4 regions of the Paenibacillus vortex V453 genome follow, and region 4 is predicted to be linked to each of the others. Evidence: a T-box and tRNA genes for the amino acid it is inferred to sense, from the RefSeq annotation. Region 4 holds a T-box; the other regions hold tRNA genes.
What was found. The T-box of region 4 lies ahead of leuS (leucine--tRNA ligase). A T-box ahead of a tRNA ligase gene usually reads a tRNA of that ligase, here a tRNA-Leu.

Region 1 (4,632 bases), on a different contig from region 4:
GATGAAGTTATCCTGGTCGGAATATCACCTGTAAACCGCAATGATGAGTATACGCCATGGCCGGCAGATTCTCTGCTGGATGGGAATCCCCCCTTCGGAGGGCAGGGCAGAGCCTACGTAGACGAAGTGGCTGACGTCATTAAAGTCCACATTGACGGACAATACCGGACACTACCTGAGCCTGGACATACGGCGATTATCGGCGGCTCCTTTGGCGGGCTGATCTCGATGTTTGCGGGATATTGGCGTCCCGAGAGTTTTGGAAGAATCGGGATGCTGTCGGCTTCGCTGTGGTATGAGGGGGTTATGGATTTCATCAGGCAGCAGGGGAGCCTGCCAGCCAGCCTGAGGGTATTTATGTCTGTGGGGCGTCAAGAGGGTGTATATAAGAAAAATGCACAGAAGAATATGTTCCCTAATAACCTTGAGGCCCATCGGTTTTGGGGTGAAAATGGGATGAGCAAGCAGCGACTGCAGCTGAAGGTAGATCCGGATGGAACCCATGACGCCATCTTTATGGCCAGAAGATTTCCCGATGCACTGCAATGGTTGTTCATGAAGGAGGCCCAAGGGGAGGAGCTGAAGGCGAAGCAAGCTCAGGGTGAGGGGCCAAGCGCCCACCCTAACGACAGCTTGTTTCACATACCCGGGACGGTGACCTGGTCTATGCAGTCCGACCTTACGGGCCGTGAATACCGTATCTTCATCGCCGAGCCGATGGGACCTCCGCCCGAGGGCGGGTATCCTGTGTTGTATTCACTGGATGCCAATGCTACCTTCGGATCGCTTGCAGAGGCGATTCGCATTCAGTCTCGTACGCCCCGCGGCATCCCTGCGGCTCTTATTGTGGGCATCGGCTTTGACAGCGACAGTCCTATCGTGAGTAATGAGCGTTTCTATAACTTTACGGAATATGCCGATACCGATGAGCTGCCGGTCCGTCCCAATGGATTTCAATGGCCGGAGACAGGCGGTGTCGAGGCATTCCATGCGTTCATCGAGGATCAGCTGAAGCCAGCAGTAGAACGGCAGTATCCGGTAAACCTTGCGAAGCAGGCGTTATTTGGGCACTCGCTGGGGGGTTATTTTACCTTGCATACACTGTTTACCAGGCCGCAGGCCTTTCAGCGGTACATAGCGGCATGTCCCTCCGTATGGTGGAAGAACTACATGCTGTACAAGCAATGGGAAGAAGGGAAAGCGCGTATACTGCAAACTGGACAGCGCAAAGAGCTGCACATATATGTCGGAGCTCAGGAGAAACCGTCCATGGTTCAAGACGCCAGAGAGCTGTATGCGTTTCTCAAGGGGCAAGAAGACGTGCTGGAGACCGCTTTTACCGAAATTGAGGGGGAAGGGCATGTATCGGTGCTGCCGGCTCTCATAAGCCCTCTGCTTCGTTTTGTGAACGCGTAATATACGAAAGATCGCCGAATGATGAATAAGCAGATTCGCCTTCCGTATTATTCGGATGACGAAGCTGCTTATTTGTGCTGTATTATGTATTCATCTAATCAGGTATCTGGGGATCATCCAGGATGGAGGAATATTTGGGGTATAATCTGCGGATGCAATCGGGACAAATATCATGTGTGAATTCAATCGGGAGACGACTCTCCAAATAGCTCTCGACCGGCTCCCATTCTTCGGCATGGCGCACGTATTTGCATACGGCACAGATCGGAATGTGTCCCGGCAAGGGATAGCTGTGGGCCAGTGCTTGCTCCAGCAGCAGCTCCTTGTGCTTAAACTTCGTAATGTCAGTGAAGGAGAGCATGGCTCCATGGATAAGGTTGTCATCACTCATAAGCAGCGGCATGACCTCGCATAGCACCCAGATATCTTGACCGTTCCCGTTCACTGCATATTCAAAGGAATATTCAGGCAGCTTTCCTGCTATAACATCCTTGATGGCAGGGAAGTCCACCACATCAAAAAAATGATCGAATGAGGCCTGTCCCAACTGCTGGGAAGTGATATCAAAAAAGGATGTCCCCTGCCACTTGAACTCAGGGGAAACACCGTATTGTTCGGCCATGGCAATGAGCGGATCGTTCATTTTGTCGATGATGCCGTCGGGGGTAATGATCATCAGTCCCTTGTTCAAGGAGTGAACCGCATTGTTCCAAGATGTGATTATGGTATCGTAGGGCAAAATTACTCGCTCCTCGTACTAAATAGACTCATGAGTAAAAGATACAACGATCTATGAGTACTATGGTATAATTTAGGCAATATATATTGATTATACACTTAATTAAGTCATTGTGCAAGAAAAAATTACGTACATAAGATATTTTCTTTTTAGAGAGAATAGGAAGGCGGTTGTTTAATGCAGTCTATTTACCAACGAATCGAACATCTCATAGAAAGCCGGGGTATGACCAAGAAGGCGTTTTGCGAAACCCTCGGGATCAGCACAGGAAATTTTGGTGACTGGAAGAGGGGGAAAACAACGCCGAGCACAAATAAATTGATTGAGATCGCTGCATTCTTCTCCGTGAGTTTGGATTGGCTGATCATTGGCAAGGGCAGTCCCAATACTCGGGTCAGGGAATCCCGGGGAGAATATGAAGTGGACCCGGAAGCGGCTGATCTTGCCATGTCGGGACTTGCAGAGAATGAGAAGGAGTTCATCCGCGAATATATTGAATTTTCTGCTTACCGCAAGGATAAGAGAAATGACAAGACATAGCTATGCAGGTGCCGAATTTGGAGCTCAATAATTAACTCTTTACTTTTGTATTGCAGAACAGTATAATAGGGAATGTTCGCTACAGAACTTCCCTTATATTATGCGGTAGTGGTGGAATGGCAGACACGCTATCTTGAGGGGGTAGTGGGTGTATACCCGTGGAGGTTCGAGTCCTCTCTACCGCATACTTTAGAAAAAGCTGTGATTGAAGTGGAATCATCCATTTGAATCACAGCTTTTTTTGCTGTTTTTTATGATTGGTAAATAAGGTGTTTCCTGAGAACTGCCCTATTTGTCGTTTCAATCTGTGCCATAAGTTTAAAGAGTACATGTAGAGATCATAATAGGGTATGAAGGAGATGAACGAGCATGAAACCATTATACACAGCAGATGTAAAAGTCATTGGAGGACGTGAAGGTTCCGTTGAATCTACGGATGGAGTTCTTCATCACAAATTAAGCATGCCGAAGGAACTGGGAGGACCCGGCGGGGATGGAACCAACCCGGAGCAGCTGTTTGCGGCTGGATACGGGGCTTGTTACGAAAGCGCCTTGGCTAATATAGCCCGTAAAGAAGGCGTGCAGCTTAAGGATGTTGTGATCCACTCCCAGGTGATGATCGGAAAAGACGAAGGTGCTGACGGCTTCAAGCTTGCGGTGAAGCTGAAGATTGAAATGCCGGGTATCGAACGAAGCCAGGCCGAGGACCTCGCCAAAAAAGCGCATGCGTTCTGCCCCTATTCCAAGGCAACCCGAGGCAACATCGACGTGGAGTTAAGCGTAAGCTAACCATAAGAACAAGAATAAGAAATGGGGATGACTCTCTTATATGAGGGTCATCTTTTTTTGTCAGCTCAGCTTGCATATATGAAACTTTTTACATGAAACTCCGTATTTCTCCTTATGATTAAGTATTGAGAAAGGGGCACCTGGGATGCGTATTGAACAAATGATCGAGGAACGGTTTGTGTGCAGTAAATGCGGAGGCAATCACTGCCAGACGAAGGAGGTCTCCATGTCGGGAGCAGGACTAAGCAAGATGTTTGATATTCAGCACAACCATTTCCTGTTTGTTTCCTGCACAAACTGCGGATATGTGGAAGTGTTCAACCCGGATATATTGGAAGGGAAAAAGCGAGGCCAGCTTGGCTCGATCCTGGATGTGTTCTTCGGTTGACATCACCTCTAAAATTCTTTAATATGACTAAGTACCAGAAAGTACAAACCAGTCATAAGGAATTTAAATAAAATAAACGGGTGATGACATGCCATACAGACCGCATATTGCAAGTGTGACCACAGCTGGAAGCAATGACAAAGAAGGGCTATACGAATTCATTATCCACACGGCTGACGGAACGGATATTCGCGTATTCTACAACCGCTTCCCGGAATGGAAACTGACTGCGCTCAGCCGACTTGGGAAAGTACCTTGCCCGGTTTGTCGTAAAGATTTCATATGCAAATGCATGGAGAAATTCTCGAACGAATTCGACCAGCAGATGAAAGACGGCGAGTGGCTGAGTAAAGCTGCTGAGTAGTAAAACCAAAAATAGCGTACTTGATCAAGCGTAGGAGAGGGCTCCTGCGTTTTTTCTTTAAGGAAGAAAGTGTAAACTATTCGATTAGCGGCTTGCTAATCTTAACTTGCAAGAATGAGTTTTGCTGTATGCAATCTGTTGTCTGAGAAAGTACGTCGAGAGACGTGTTTTTTTATATAATACGAGGAGGCTGCGAACTATGGAGGATCAACGCATCGTAAATAATGAGGACTATGCCGTTGTGCTGATCGATGGCGTGTGCCATTTGTGCCAGGGGTTGACCCAATTCATTATTCGGAGAGATCCTGCGGGGGCGTTCCGCTTTGCTTCGCTGCAATCGGAGATTGGACAGGAGCTGCTGCGCCAAGGGGGATTTGATGGAGAGTCAACCGAAAC
Region 2 (4,632 bases), on a different contig from region 4:
GATATGTTGAAACACAGATGGTTTGCCTTCCTTGTGCTTGGCTGCTGCCTTGCCATGATGACCGGCTGCTGGGATGCGGTGGAGTTAAACCGGCGGGCGATCGTATCCGGCATCGGTATCGATTGGATGGAGAGCAAGAGTCAGTACTTGATCTCTTTTCAAACAGTGGTTGCCGATGAGATCTCCGGAAAAGCAGGAAGAGGGGCCACACCGACATCAGTCTACCAAGCATCCGGTAAAACCGTTATTGAAGCGATGCGCAATACATCCCGAAAAGTACCGCGAATTATATCGCTGGCGCATACGGGCTTAATTGTCATATCTGATGATGTCGCGAGGAACGGCATCGTCGATTTATTTGATTATCTGGATCGGGATTCCGATATCAGGTTGACAGCTGAAATTCTGGTTGCCGGGAAGGGGCAGCGGGCCGAGGAGGTTGTCGCTGTATTGACTCCTATCGGGAAGATTACAGCCTTCGCATTGGCACAGAAGATCGATTTGACCTCCAGACAGTTAAGCGAGAACTTTCGGGTTGAAGTGGATGATGTTATCCGGGGGATGCTTACGCCTGGAGGTGGACCGATTATTAATGGTGTCATTATCGAAGGGAGCAAAGAGGGGGCAGCTAAGAAATCGAATTTGGAGAGTGCGAAGAGCGACGGGTTAGCCGTCATCTCCAATCTGGCTGTTTTCAAAGGCGGAAAACTCAAGGGCTGGATGACGAAGGAAGAGAGCCGCGGGACCGTGTGGATCAGGGATAAAATGCAAAAAACGCCATTGCATATCAAACTTGAAAATGGACAAGGTGAAGTCGCTTTCGATGTCATGCGCTCCAAGACCCGAATTGAAGCCGAACTTCAGGATCCGCTGCAGCCAATCATTCGAATTTTTGTTGAGCCGAACCTCTCGATCCGGGAAGTGAACAGCAGTATTGATCTGAGGGACCCTCATACGATGAAGATTCTTGAAGAGGCTGTCAACAAAGAGGTTGTGCGAATTTTGAAAAAAGCAGTAGAAAAAAGCAAGAGATTGGATAGTGACATTTTGGGATTCAGTCACGTAATCGAACGGACCAAACCGGCGGTCTGGCGGGAATTGAAAGACCGCTGGGATGTGATTTATCCGCGAATTCAGGTTGAATACCAAGTAAACTCGGTTGTGCGAAATTCACAGATGAGAGATCGTTCCTTTAAACACGACATCCACATCGAGTAACGAAAAGGAGGAGCCGTATGGAGAAGGTGAGAATTAGTCCGCTCCAATTCTTCTCACTGTTGGTCCTGTTTCAATTTGGAACCACGCTTGTCGTGAATCTTGGATTGCAAGCCGGTAAGGATTCATGGATCGCGATGCTGATCGGCATGATCATGGGTCTGCTGCTTTTCTCAATGAACGCTTTTCTCTACTCCCTGTTTCCCGATAAACTTCCGACTGTATATTACCGAATATTGCTCGGGAAATATTTAGGGGGATTTGTCGGATTGTCGTACGGTGTGTTCTACTTGCATACGGCTTCCAGAGATGTTTGTTGACGGAGGACTTCTGGTGATGGCATCGGCAGCGCTGAAGGAGACTCCCCTGCTTATCGTAAATCTTATCATGGTGATGACGGTTGCGTACGTGCTGGGCAAAGGGATTGAGGTGCTCGCCCGTACTGCGCTGATCTTCTTAGCCGTCGTATTGATTATCGGAGGGTTTAGCTTGTTGGTCATCCTGTTTGCCGGGATTGTGGACCTGCAGCGTTTGCTGCCTGTGATGGGAGAAGGCACGGGGCCGATCTTGAAATCCGTAGTGGAGAAAAACATTCACTTTCCATTCGCGGAGCTTATTGTTGCTACAGTCTTAATGCCTGCCTTGAATCAGAAGAAAACAGGGATTAAGGCCGGTTATTTGGCGATATTATTTTGCGGTGTCATGCTGGCGCAGACCTCAGCCATTACCATTTCAGTGCTGGGAACGAATATTACCGAGCGTTCGGTATTTCCGCTGCTTACCATGGTCGGCAAGGCCAATATTTCCGAGTTTATCGAGCGAACAGAAATACTCGTGGTGATGGTATTAATCATTGGCGTGTTTTTCAAAATAAGTTTGTATTATTATGCGGCGCTGATGTGCACATCGGAGCTGTTTAAGATTCCGTACAAAAAACTAATCTATCCCTATGCTGTAATCATACTGGGGAATTCGATGGTTCTGTCGCGCTCCTATAGCGAACATCTTATGAAAGGGAGCAAGTATCTGTATACCGTGCTCCCTGTATTCACGATTGTCATTCCTGCTGTCTTGGTTATTCTGGTGATGATCCGCATCCTGGTACGGAGGATGAAATCCAAATCCAAATCCAGATCCGAACCTAATTCCAATTCAAGTCCCGCTTCGTGAGCCACATCCTATTATAAGAGGATTAGGATTGGCTTGCATGTCGGGACTTTTTCTTTTTGAAGAATTGATATACATCCGGAACGAACAATAAGATCAGCAGCAGGATAACAGTCCATTTTTCTACAATGGAGAACAGCGTGAATTTCCAATTGATGATAAAGTTAGTCCATGGGAAACCGAACAGGATGTCGGTGATTACGGTGAAGGCAAGACAGAGTGAGCCCATCAGGAAGGTGATTCCATATTTCTTCATATACATCGTTATGTCCTCGCACTTCGTAAAGTATATACTACAGGTTCCAGAGCTTGGTTACTTTAGTATGAGGGGTTTCTCGAATAAACATACCCTGTGGAGGATGAGTAAACGAGGGTATTCTCCAGAATCATTCTTGACCAATGGACGATCTGGCGCCGGGTTGAAATGTTGAAATTATGCGGAATATCCGGTTTCGACATTTTCCTAAAAAATAATGCTTGCTTTTTAACTTCTTGCGTAATATACTCTTAATTACGGTGATCAACACAACACCGGCTTACATAATACGCGGTCGTGGCGGAATTGGCAGACGCGCACGGTTCAGGTCCGTGTGGGCTAACCCCCGTGGAGGTTCGAGTCCTCTCGACCGCATCCAAGAACTTAAGCTGTTTTTCAAGTGAATTTCTACTTGAAGAGCAGCTTTTTTCGTTCCTATTCAGAGAGAAATCGCGTTATACTAAAGATGAGAGTGTGTTCTTCATTTGGGTGAAATTGATGGAGTTGGATATATAGTATAGAGGACCCGTTAACCGTTGTAGCCGATTAATACTTTGAATGCAAGGGGTGTGATCATATGATAAAACCTCGAATTGGGTTTGGCTTTATTTTACTGCTGCTTATCGTTGTGGGCCTGGTTGCAGGCTGCCAGCCATCGGATGGAGGGGATGGGGCCCAAGCTCCGGTGCCGGAGCAATCCCCGAATGCTCCGAACAGAGCTAACCCTGAGGGAGAATCTCCTGCCAACTCGAATCATGCTGCGGGTGAAGCTGATGACGCCGGAGATCATAGTGCCGATGCAGAACAGAATCATACGAATGACCAGAAAGCTTCGGCCTTACAGCCCGATGTGGATTTAGCGGATGTGACGGCAGTCAGGCTGGTTAATCATAAAACGGGATGGATAGGCGGAGAAGGCTGGATTGCATATAGTGATAACGGTGGTACGGAATGGGAGGTTCAAGCTCAGCTGAAGGGAACCGTGCGTCAAATCTTTGCACTGAACGGCAAGCAGGCTTGGACCGTTATGGAGAATAACGATCTCTACCGCACAACCAATGGCGGGCAGACATGGGACCGGATTGGAAGCACGCCGAATGGGGATTTTCTCCATTTCATATCACCAGAAAGTGGATTCAGTGGTCAGGCCATAACAGAGGATGGAGGAAAGACCTGGAGAGAAATGGATATACCGGATACAACCTTAGGCGAGGATTATTTTCATGAGTATTCAACGGGCTATGCAGGGGAGCCGATGGATGATAAATCGCTTTGAATTGTGAAAAACCGCGGGTGAGGGTTTTCTCAAAATGAGAAAAAGCAGACGGGGAAGCGAATGGTTTCCTTGTCTGCTTTTTTGCTGTACTGCATCTTGGGCAGGGGGTTGTAGAATGTGGAGCTTGGCAATTGATTTTTACGTTTACGGAAACTCTTTGAATACAATGCGGGAGCCAGCCCACCGCCCGGCTGTAATTCCGAATAAACCGAAGAAGGCAACCAGAACTATCAGATCGTAAGAGTGCCAGCCGAGCAGAAATCCGATGCCGCTGCCCATCGTAGTTCCGGCCAATAATCCCAATGCCCCGCCAATTTCCTTATGGCGCAACTTCATGCGTGAGTCACCTCCATTCTGGATGCCGCGATTCTCGATGTTACTTGTATTCCCTGATCTCTTCCAAATATGCCTTAACAAAAAATAAGCCCAGCCAAGCCGGATCAAATCCGGCCTGCTGGGCGTTTGGTTCGTCATCTTAAGTATGGTTATTAAAAATCATGATAACTTCATTTAGGAGAATCTTGCTTCAATGCGCAATCTGCGAACAGAACAGATTTAGGGATACGGAAGAACTGTTCCGCTTTTTCCTGAAATGCCGCGGATGGTACGGTGCCTTGATGCAGCCATTTGCGGAACGTGCCGGGATGGACGCCGATCCAGCGGCTGACATCGCTTACCGACAAATCATGAACCATGCACAGGCCTGTCAGAATTCGAT
Region 3 (4,632 bases), on a different contig from region 4:
CTGCATACCCAGGTCACCATACGAAACTAATAACATAGACTGGTGATTTCAAATCCCTCCAAATTGGTTAAATACAAATGTTATATGGTACTTACGTATTTACCTATTCGTTGTTATGGAGGGATTGCCCATGATGCAGAGCAAATATTTCAGGACATGCTTCGGTATAATCGCGCTGCTCTTAATCATTTATCTAGGATCCGAGATCAGCTTTTTGTTCCGCCCAATCGTCTCCATGTTCAACATGTTGATTGTTCCTGTCGCGATGGCCGGCTTCTTCTATTACCTGCTTCGGCCAATTGTCGATTACCTGGAACGCCAGAAAATCAAACGCTCCATTGGCGTCTTGATGCTGTATTTCGTGTTTGCCGGACTCTGTGCGATCTTTGGCATCGTGGTGTGGCCGACACTTCGGGAACAGATGGAGACTTTCATAAGCAACGCCCCTTTCCTAGTGGAGGGCGTCCAGGAACAGATTGACCAGCTGCAGCAGAATCCGTACTGGTCCCGCTTCATACCAACCGAATCAGAGTTGACCACTTCGCTCACGGAATATATGAATCGCATCATTACCTGGATTAGCAACTCCATCAACAACCTGATTACCGTTGTATCCGGTGTTGTTGTCATTATTGCTACGATTCCCATCATTCTGTACTACATGCTCAAGGAGGGCAACAAGCTGCCGCCAAGATTGCTCAGCGTTCTGCCTAGACGATTCCGCCGTGACGGTCAGGAAGTGCTGGGTGAGATGGATTCCGCACTCAGCAATTTTATTATCGGCAAAGTCATCCTTAATCTTATACTTAGCGTTCTGATTTATATCGGATTTTTAATTATTGGACTGCCCTATTCCTTGCTGTTAACCGTGATCTCCTTCTTCTTGAATTTCATTCCGTATATCGGTGCGCTGCTTGCAACCATCCCTGTCGTTATCGTCGGGTTCATTGAAGCTCCGTCCATCGCCATATGGTCTGTCGTAGTCATTGTGATCGCACAGCAAATTCAAGATAATATTCTGACCCCCGTAATCTATGGCAAACAGCTCGATATTCACCCTCTCACCACGGTGGTCCTTATTCTGGTAGGTGGGGATTTCTTCGGACTCCTCGGTATCCTGCTCGCTATTCCTGCCTATATGATCATTAAAATTCTCGTGGTGCGGATCTACGAACTCTTCCTTGCTGAAAAAGTAGAGGAGGCTTAAACGCTTCAAGGAATTCTGCTTATCCTTCATTCAAACAAAAAAAGGATGTCCCCGCCAACTTTACGATGGCTGCTGGGGACATCCTTTATTCAAATGATTACGCATTGCCCCGCAAGGACCGAACGACAAAATAATGCTCGTCCTTACGCAAAATCATTCCATTTGACAGCGTGACCGTCTCCTCATCATGAGAAGCAAGAACGGCCTGAGAGGAGACCAATTGATTGCCCCTCCATACCATCACACAAGATCCAAAGTAGACTGCATTATCAAATTGAATCGTATGATTCACGACATAACCGATAGAGTTTAGAGCCGGAGAAGAATTTCTCGGCATTATTCTATGAATGGAGCGAAACGGGATGACAAGCTCCCCCGGGCCAAGAATGACCTTCTCCTGAATGGGGTCCCATGATTTCAACACACCTTCAACCGTGCTTTTCGCCCCGTCTAAACGCTGAATGACAACATGACGACCGATCCAATGCTTCATGAAGGTCACCTCTCGCGGATTATTCAACTCCATCGCCCGATGTGCTTGGGATGTCCCAATTCACCGGATCCATACCCTTTTGCATTAAATAAGCATTCGATGCTGAAAATGGACGACTGCCGAAAAAACCTTTGTGCGCTGCAAATGGACTCGGATGACTGGACTCAAGCACCTTGTGCCGACTTCGGTCTATGAAAGAACCCTTCTTCTGTGCGTAACTGCCCCATAATATAAACACCATTGGCTGATCGCGTTCATTCAGCTTTGCAATAACGGTATCCGTGAATCGCTCCCACCCGATTCCTTTATGCGAATTGGGCTCACCTTCGCGTACCGTAAGAACCGCATTAAGCAGCAGCACCCCCTGATCAGCCCATGACTGCAAAGAGCCATGGTGCGGAACAGGTACACCCAAATCGGATGCCAGCTCCTTATGTATATTGCGCAGAGACGGAGGAATCGTAACTCCGGGTGAAACGGAAAAGCTTAATCCCTGTGCCTGCTTTCGTCCGTGATAGGGATCTTGTCCCAAAATAACGACTTTTGTGGATTCATACGATGTTTGGTGAAGAGCTCGAAATATATCTTCCTTAGGAGGATACACCGTGCTGCGCCGGTATTCCTCGTCCACCCGTTCCATCAACGCTTCAAAATAAGGCTTATCCATCTCTCCGTTCAGGATAACGTCCCAATCATTGTTAAACATCCGCATCTCTCCTCCCCTCCTCCTCACACAGGTCAGCGTGGAATTATAAAAGAATGCGATTTTTATAGAAAGGACTTTAACGTCTTCCATTCCGTTTGTTCCGATAATAGCCTTCGTACAAAAAAATTGACCTCTTGTCAATTTAAAAAATAAGCCGGCACCCATACAGGGGGCCGACTTATTTGCATCTTACCAGACGCTGTTATAATGCCGAGGACGGGGGTCGAACCCGTACGGTAGTCACCTACCGCAGGATTTTAAGTCCTGTGCGTCTGCCAATTCCGCCACCCCGGCATATTTTATCTTAGATTCGCTCTATTCAAATCACCATATGGGATTCATACCGATTAACGGAAAATTTTGCGATTCTTTTCGTTCTGGCGACAAAATCGATAATACCATGTCTAACCATATGATGTCAATATATGAAACTCATATTTTTTCGCATCACCCTGAATGCGATCCCCCATTTTTCTCGATTGCCCCGAGTCGCTGCTCTAATTCATCGATTCGATCGCGCTGCTCCGTTATGTCCAATGCTTTACCGGAAGCCTTTACCTTTGCCCAATCCACCACCCCCTGTAGCGGCTCACGTCAATCCCTTGGGCATTCGAACGATTACGTGATTGCATCTGGATCACTCCTTTCTACCATTACATGTTCTGCATGCGGAGCATGCTTGTGCGGATCGGTGTTTAATGTCGAACGGCGTCTGAGCCAGACATTAGGAATAATTTTACCGTGTTCACCAAATGATAAAGAAGCTTGCATGTCACATGCCAAGACTAGAACAGCAGAGAAAAGGATAATGATCACCATGAAAAAGCTCTCAACTGTTATATGGCTTACTCTCTCCCTCTCCCTGTGCCTTAACGAGCATGTTGTTGCAGATCATGTGCCGTCTGCTTCCAAGGGAAGAGACTACTATGAGGAACGCGGAGAGATCGTATGGGAAGTGCCCACACCCAGCAAAGTGATTGCCCTCACCTTTGATGATGGTCCGGATGCACACACGACCGTTGAAATTCTGGATCTGTTAAAACAATATGGCGCAAAGGCGACTTTCTTTGTTGTGGGCAACCGGGTGGAGAAACACCCCGATATCGTGGCTCGCGAGCTTCACGAAGGGCATGAAATAGGAAACCACTCCTACACCCATCCTCCCTTCCACAATATCAACGCCAGCAAATTAACCAGTGAACTGAACCGGACCCAGGAAGCGATTTTCAAAGCGACAGGCAGCAAAACCGTATTGTTCCGCCCGCCCGGTGGAAGTTACAATGAATCCATTGTAAGAACAAGCAAGGATATCGGTATGCTGACCGTATTGTGGTCATGGCACCAGGATACGCTGGATTGGCGAAAGCCCGGCGTCAACCGGATCGTCAAAAAGGTTCTGGATAACGCGCACAATGGAGACATCGTGCTTATGCACGATTTTGTCCCGACCAGTACACAGACGGTGGAGGCGCTCAGCGTGATTTTGCCGGAGCTGCAAAAGCGTGGCTTCACATTTGTTACTGTATCCGAGCTGCTCTCCTATCATGATAAATCGCATAAGTTTATTGAAGTAAACCACTGATTCATCCCATTGCAATGCTAAAATAACCGCTGCCTGCAGGAGGTAACGGTTATTTTTTATCAGCTGATTTCTCGCTGTTTCGGACATTCAAACTCCCACTTGAATATTTTAAATCCATTTGATAAGATACAGAACGAACGTTCAGTATAGAAAAATAATGACAATATCTATACGTATAAGGGGGGCGCTAATGAACAAAAAACAACAGCAGAGCGAAGACACCAAGCGGCGCATCGCTGAAGCGGCCAAAGCCCTCATTATGCAAAAAGGATACAAGTCGACCTCGATTGAGGAAATCGTAGAAGCAACAAGAAGCAGTAAGGGCAACATTTACTACCACTTTAAAAGCAAGGAAGGGCTGTTTCTGTATCTTATCGAGGAATGGGATCTGGAATGGGAGCAAAAGTGGAGCAGCAAAGAACATCAATATACCACCATCACGGACAAATTGTACGGCATCGCGGATCAATTGGTGTTTGATGATTTGAACCACCCGTTCTCCAAAGCACTGGATGAATTTCTGAGCAGCAGCGAGAGTATGAGCGAGGATGTGGAACAGCGGATTACCCAGATCATTCGGAATCGACTGGAATTTAATCAGAAAATGCTGCAGCAAGGGATTGATCAGGGTGAATTTGAGAACC
Region 4 (4,632 bases):
TTCTAGGATTCAATTGACCGTCGTCACCGATGAACAGGCGCCATACACGGGAGAGGAAGCGATGCGTTCCCTCAACGCCGTTGGTGTTCCATGGCTTGGTCGCTTCCAGCGGCCCCATGAACATCTCGTATACGCGCAGCGTATCGGCTCCATACTCGTTAACGATGTCATCCGGGTTGATGACATTGCCACGGGATTTACTCATTTTTTCATTATTGTTGCCAAGAATCATGCCCTGATTGACAAGCTTCTGGAATGGCTCCTTCGTATCAACAACACCCAGGTCATACAATACTTTGTGCCAGAAGCGCGCATACAGCAAGTGAAGCACGGCATGCTCCACGCCACCGATGTACAAGTCAACCGGAAGCCACTCCTTCTGCTTCTCCTTGGAGCACAATTCATCATGGTTGTCAGGATCGATGTAACGCAGATAATACCAGCAGCTGCCTGCCCATTGCGGCATCGTATTGGTCTCGCGGCGGGCTTTCATGCCGGTTTCAGGATCTACCGTTTCCACCCACTCCGTAACGTTAGCCAGCGGTGATTCACCGGTACCGGACGGCTTGATCTGATCGACATCCGGGAGAAGCAGCGGAAGCTGATCCTCCGGCACGGTCTTCATCGTTCCGTCTTCCAGATGCAGGATCGGAATCGGCTCGCCCCAATAGCGCTGACGGCTGAACAGCCAGTCACGCAGACGGTAAGTTACCTTCTTCTGACCCTTGCCCTCTTTTTCCAGCCATTCATTCATCGCTTGAATAGCCGCTTCATTATCCAGCCCGTTCAGGAAACCGGAATTCACATGCTCGCCACTGCCGGTGTAGGCTTCCTCTTCAACATTTCCACCCTGAACGACTTCAATAATCGGAAGACCAAACTGTTTGGCAAATTCCCAGTCACGGCTGTCGTGACCCGGAACCGCCATAATGGCTCCTGTTCCGTAACCTGCCAGCACATAGTCCGCAATCCAGATCGGCACTTTAGCGCCGCTCACCGGATTAATGGCGTATGCTCCGGTAAAGACACCGGTTTTGTCTTTTGCCAAATCCGTCCGCTCCAGATCACTTTTACGGGAAGCCTGAACTTGATAAGCCTTGACCGCTTCGCGCTGATCCGCTGACGTAATTTTGTCCACGAGGTCATGCTCCGGTGCCAGCACACAGTAGGTAGCGCCGAACAGTGTATCCGGGCGGGTTGTAAATACCTCCAGATGGCCATCGTAACCCTCGATGTCAAAACGAACCTCGGCACCCGTGGATTTGCCAATCCAATTGCGCTGCATATCCTTCAGGCTTTCGCTCCAGTCCAGCTCATCCAGATCCTCAAGCAGGCGTTCTGCATACTTCGGTAATACGCAGAATCCACTTGACGCATCGGCTTGCGAACGACCGGATGTCCTCCGCGCTCACTCTTGCCATCGATGACCTCTTCGTTCGCCAGCACGGTACCGAGTGCTTCGCACCAGTTAACCGGCACTTCAGCCACATAAGCCAAGCCGCGGTTATAGAGCTGGATAAAGATCCACTGGGTCCATTTGAAATATTCCGGATCGGTGGTGCTGATCTCCCGGTCCCAGTCATACGAGAATCCGAGGGATTTGATCTGGCGCCGGAACGTATCGATATTTTGCACGGTGAACTCGCGGGGATGCTTGCCTGTGTCCATCGCATACTGTTCTGCAGGGAGTCCGAAAGCATCCCATCCCATGGGATGCAGCACATTGTAACCTCGCATCCGTTTGTAACGGGACACGATATCTGTTGCCGTGTATCCTTCCGGATGCCCTACATGCAGGCCTACGCCGGATGGATATGGGAACATATCCAGTGCGTAAAACTTCGGTTTGGATGATGCCTCTTCGGTTTTAAACGTTTTTTTCTCGTCCCAGTACTGCTGCCACTTCGGTTCGATGGCCTGCGGGATATAGCCGTGGCCGGTTGTCTGATTGTCCGTCATACTTCAATGCTCCTCCTTCACATTCGAGAGACAAGGCCTGATGCCATTGTCCAAAAACAAAAAAACCTCATCATCCATAGCGTTGATCGCTAGGGACGAGAGGTTTGATTCCCGTGGTACCACCCTAGTTAGCCAAAGGCATACTTTGCCTTTCACTCCCTTTGCATCCTTATCGCGGATGAGACGACAATGCTTCATCGGCCAGTTGCTGAAATAGCCATTCAGCGGCCGGGTTAACATCATTGCTCCGAGGCGAGTTCATTCCTATCGTCAACCGGTTTTCACCAAACACCGGCTCTCTGCATGATCGAATGCGGAAGTACTAATCCTCATCATCGCTTTCATATTACCATTTTAATGTGGCTATTATACCCAAAATGTACGATCAAGTCAACGAAAGTTCATCTCCGCTCCTGCGGTAATGCTCCGGTGTCGTTCCGACCATTGATTTGAACATCCGGCTGAAATGAGCCAGATGCTTAAACCCGGATGCCTGGCTGACCTCCGTTATGCTCAGATAAGGGTGAAGCCGCAGTAAAATTTTAGCCTGGTTGATCCGCCGGTGATACAAATATTTAAACACCGTTGTTCCCGTCACCTCCTTGAATAAGGAGGATAGATAATGCTTGGTAATATGCATATCGCGGGCGATTCTCTCCAGCGTCAGATCGTGCATATAATTTTCCTCGACAAACGATACCACATGCTGGACATGCCGCTCCTTCTCTGAGATCGAGTCCTGACCCTGTACAGCGGCCTGACACCAGCCTGCAATGACGTACATCAGCTCCTGGATGCGCAAGGTCATGCGTTCCTGGCGGTAGTGGGTCGTGGACGCTGACAGGCGATGAATATCGGCCAGCAGGGCCTCGAACTCTTCCCGATTGGTCCCGGTTAGGGTCATACGATGATTCCGGAGCGTATCGAAGGGATCCAGCAGGATCGTCTTGGCCGATTCCGACAGCCCCTTGCACACCCAGGCCGGGTCAAAATGCAGAATGCTTCTTACGTATCTGGAATCGGGTTCCACACTAGGACAATGAAGCGTCAAACCATTCATCAGCAGCAGATCCCCCGGCTTCAGCGCAAAGACAGAGTCACCGATTAGATAGGTGCAGCATCCCTCGTGAAAATAATAGATTTCATAAAAGGCGTGGGAATGGAATTGCCCGCTGATAAGGGGCTGTTCATTATAATAGCTCAGATCTATTGGCTCTTTCAGCTGCATCCACTCGAAGCTTGGCAGCCCTTTGGATGATGACGAGGACATAAGAGAATCGCCCCTTTAGCGGCCTGGGGTTGTAGAACCCCTGAACATCGCGGAGTTTTTCTCTATTATATATGATTTTCTTGAATGCGCATGGCTTCATTCTGAGCAATCACGCATAATTCGCCGGCCTTGAAGGCGTGCTCCTGGGACATGGCAAACTCGGTCCGTTCCAGACAATCCAGGATCAGCTCTCCGAAAAACGGATAGCCTACCTTGCCCTGCAGCTCCATATGAAACTCCCCTTCGCCGTTAACCAAATACAGATGATCGCCTTGTGGATGTCTGGCAATATCAATGTATTTACGAAGTTCGATATATCCGTCCGTTCCCAAAATAACGGTTCTTCCGTCGCCCCAGGTACCAAGGCCCCCAGGCGTCAGCCAATCGACACGGAAATAATTCGTGGCCCCATTGTCTCCGAGAAGTGTCGCATCTCCGAAATCCTCCAGCTCCGGGTAGGCCGGATTCGCATAATTGCCCACCTTGCTGCTGAGCACCTTGGCATCGCGGCAGCCTGCAAAAAACAAAAACTGCTCAATCTGGTGGGACCCGATATCGCACAATATGCCGCCATACTGCTGATGGCGGAAAAACCAGTCCGGACGGGATGGAGCATTTAAGCGGTGCGGTCCTGTTCCCATCACCTGCACCACGCGGCCGATCACGCCGTCCTGTATCAGCCGACCCGCGTGGACCGCACTCTCCACATGCAGCCGTTCACTGTAATAAACCATATACTTCCTGCCTGTCTCTGCCGCCTTTGCACGTGCGGAGCTTACCTGCTCCAGGGTGGTGAACGGCGTCTTATCGGTAAAATAATCCTTGCCGTGTGACATAACCTTCAAACCAAGCTCACATCTCTCCGATGGAATGGCGGCAGCCGCTACAAGATGAACTTCCGCATCCTCGAGCACCTGTGCCTCGGAGGAAGCGGCGGTTACGCCTGGATAGGTCTCGAGAAAAGCCGCTACCTTGGCGGGGTCTGAATCATACACCCATTTTAAAGTTGCCCCCGCTTCAATTAATCCGTTACACATGCCGTATATATGTCCGTGCTCCAGCGACATGGCGGCAAAGACAAAATCCCCTGGCTTGCACACCGGCTGGGCTTTGCCAACCGGCGCATAGAGCATTCCATTACTGCGATCCATACCGATTGCCTCCTGACGGTTCATTAATAGGTTCCGAACGTTTTGCTCATATCAACCGGTCCAACCTCTCTGACGGTCTTCTGGCTGGAAGATTGGGCAATGCGTTCCTGCAGCAGCTCATAATACAAATCTTCGTTCAAGGGCAGATCCACCCAATGATCGGTCCAGGTGGACAGATGCATCGCGTTTGACAGCGTCAATCCGTGGATCCCCTCTTCGCCCGGCGCAATCAGCGGCGTGCCTTGACGAATG

Region 1: it encodes a tRNA-Leu, which carries the amino acid that the T-box ahead of leuS (leucine--tRNA ligase) is inferred to sense. The anticodon was not compared.
Region 2: it encodes a tRNA-Leu, which carries the amino acid that the T-box ahead of leuS (leucine--tRNA ligase) is inferred to sense. The anticodon was not compared.
Region 3: it encodes a tRNA-Leu, which carries the amino acid that the T-box ahead of leuS (leucine--tRNA ligase) is inferred to sense. The anticodon was not compared.

Annotation. Positions count from the first base shown of each region.
Region 1 covers NZ_ADHJ01000047.1:13,711-18,342, reverse strand. The annotation lists gene PVOR_RS25175 (alpha/beta hydrolase) at 1-1,416, shown strand, start outside; gene PVOR_RS25170 (hypothetical protein) at 1,511-2,155, opposite strand; gene PVOR_RS25165 (helix-turn-helix domain-containing protein) at 2,333-2,695, shown strand; tRNA gene PVOR_RS25160 (tRNA-Leu) at 2,798-2,880, shown strand; gene PVOR_RS25155 (organic hydroperoxide resistance protein) at 3,065-3,484, shown strand; gene PVOR_RS25150 (zinc ribbon domain-containing protein) at 3,630-3,872, shown strand; gene PVOR_RS25145 (hypothetical protein) at 3,961-4,236, shown strand; gene PVOR_RS25140 (thiol-disulfide oxidoreductase DCC family protein) at 4,436-4,632, shown strand, end outside.
Region 2 covers NZ_ADHJ01000040.1:139-4,770, reverse strand. The annotation lists gene PVOR_RS22285 (Ger(x)C family spore germination protein) at 4-1,218, shown strand; gene PVOR_RS32655 (GerAB/ArcD/ProY family transporter) at 1,236-1,535, shown strand; gene PVOR_RS22280 (GerAB/ArcD/ProY family transporter) at 1,525-2,385, shown strand; gene PVOR_RS22275 (hypothetical protein) at 2,408-2,644, opposite strand; tRNA gene PVOR_RS22270 (tRNA-Leu) at 2,930-3,013, shown strand; gene PVOR_RS22265 (WD40/YVTN/BNR-like repeat-containing protein) at 3,216-3,914, shown strand; gene PVOR_RS32225 (hypothetical protein) at 4,059-4,388, opposite strand; partial or broken gene PVOR_RS22255 (helix-turn-helix domain-containing protein) at 4,421-4,632, opposite strand, start outside.
Region 3 covers NZ_ADHJ01000018.1:4,684-9,315, reverse strand. The annotation lists gene PVOR_RS10470 (L,D-transpeptidase) at 1-30, shown strand, start outside; gene PVOR_RS10465 (AI-2E family transporter) at 131-1,207, shown strand; gene PVOR_RS10460 (hypothetical protein) at 1,305-1,700, opposite strand; gene PVOR_RS10455 (uracil-DNA glycosylase) at 1,720-2,406, opposite strand; tRNA gene PVOR_RS10450 (tRNA-Leu) at 2,615-2,700, opposite strand; gene PVOR_RS32515 (hypothetical protein) at 2,854-2,979, opposite strand; gene PVOR_RS10445 (polysaccharide deacetylase family protein) at 3,224-3,988, shown strand; gene PVOR_RS10440 (TetR/AcrR family transcriptional regulator) at 4,179-4,632, shown strand, end outside.
Region 4 covers NZ_ADHJ01000017.1:175,803-180,434, reverse strand. The annotation lists partial or broken gene leuS (leucine--tRNA ligase) at 1-1,959, opposite strand, end outside; T-box leader at 2,048-2,304, opposite strand; gene PVOR_RS09725 (AraC family transcriptional regulator) at 2,345-3,229, opposite strand; gene PVOR_RS09720 (Gfo/Idh/MocA family protein) at 3,295-4,380, opposite strand; gene PVOR_RS09715 (Gfo/Idh/MocA family protein) at 4,404-4,632, opposite strand, start outside.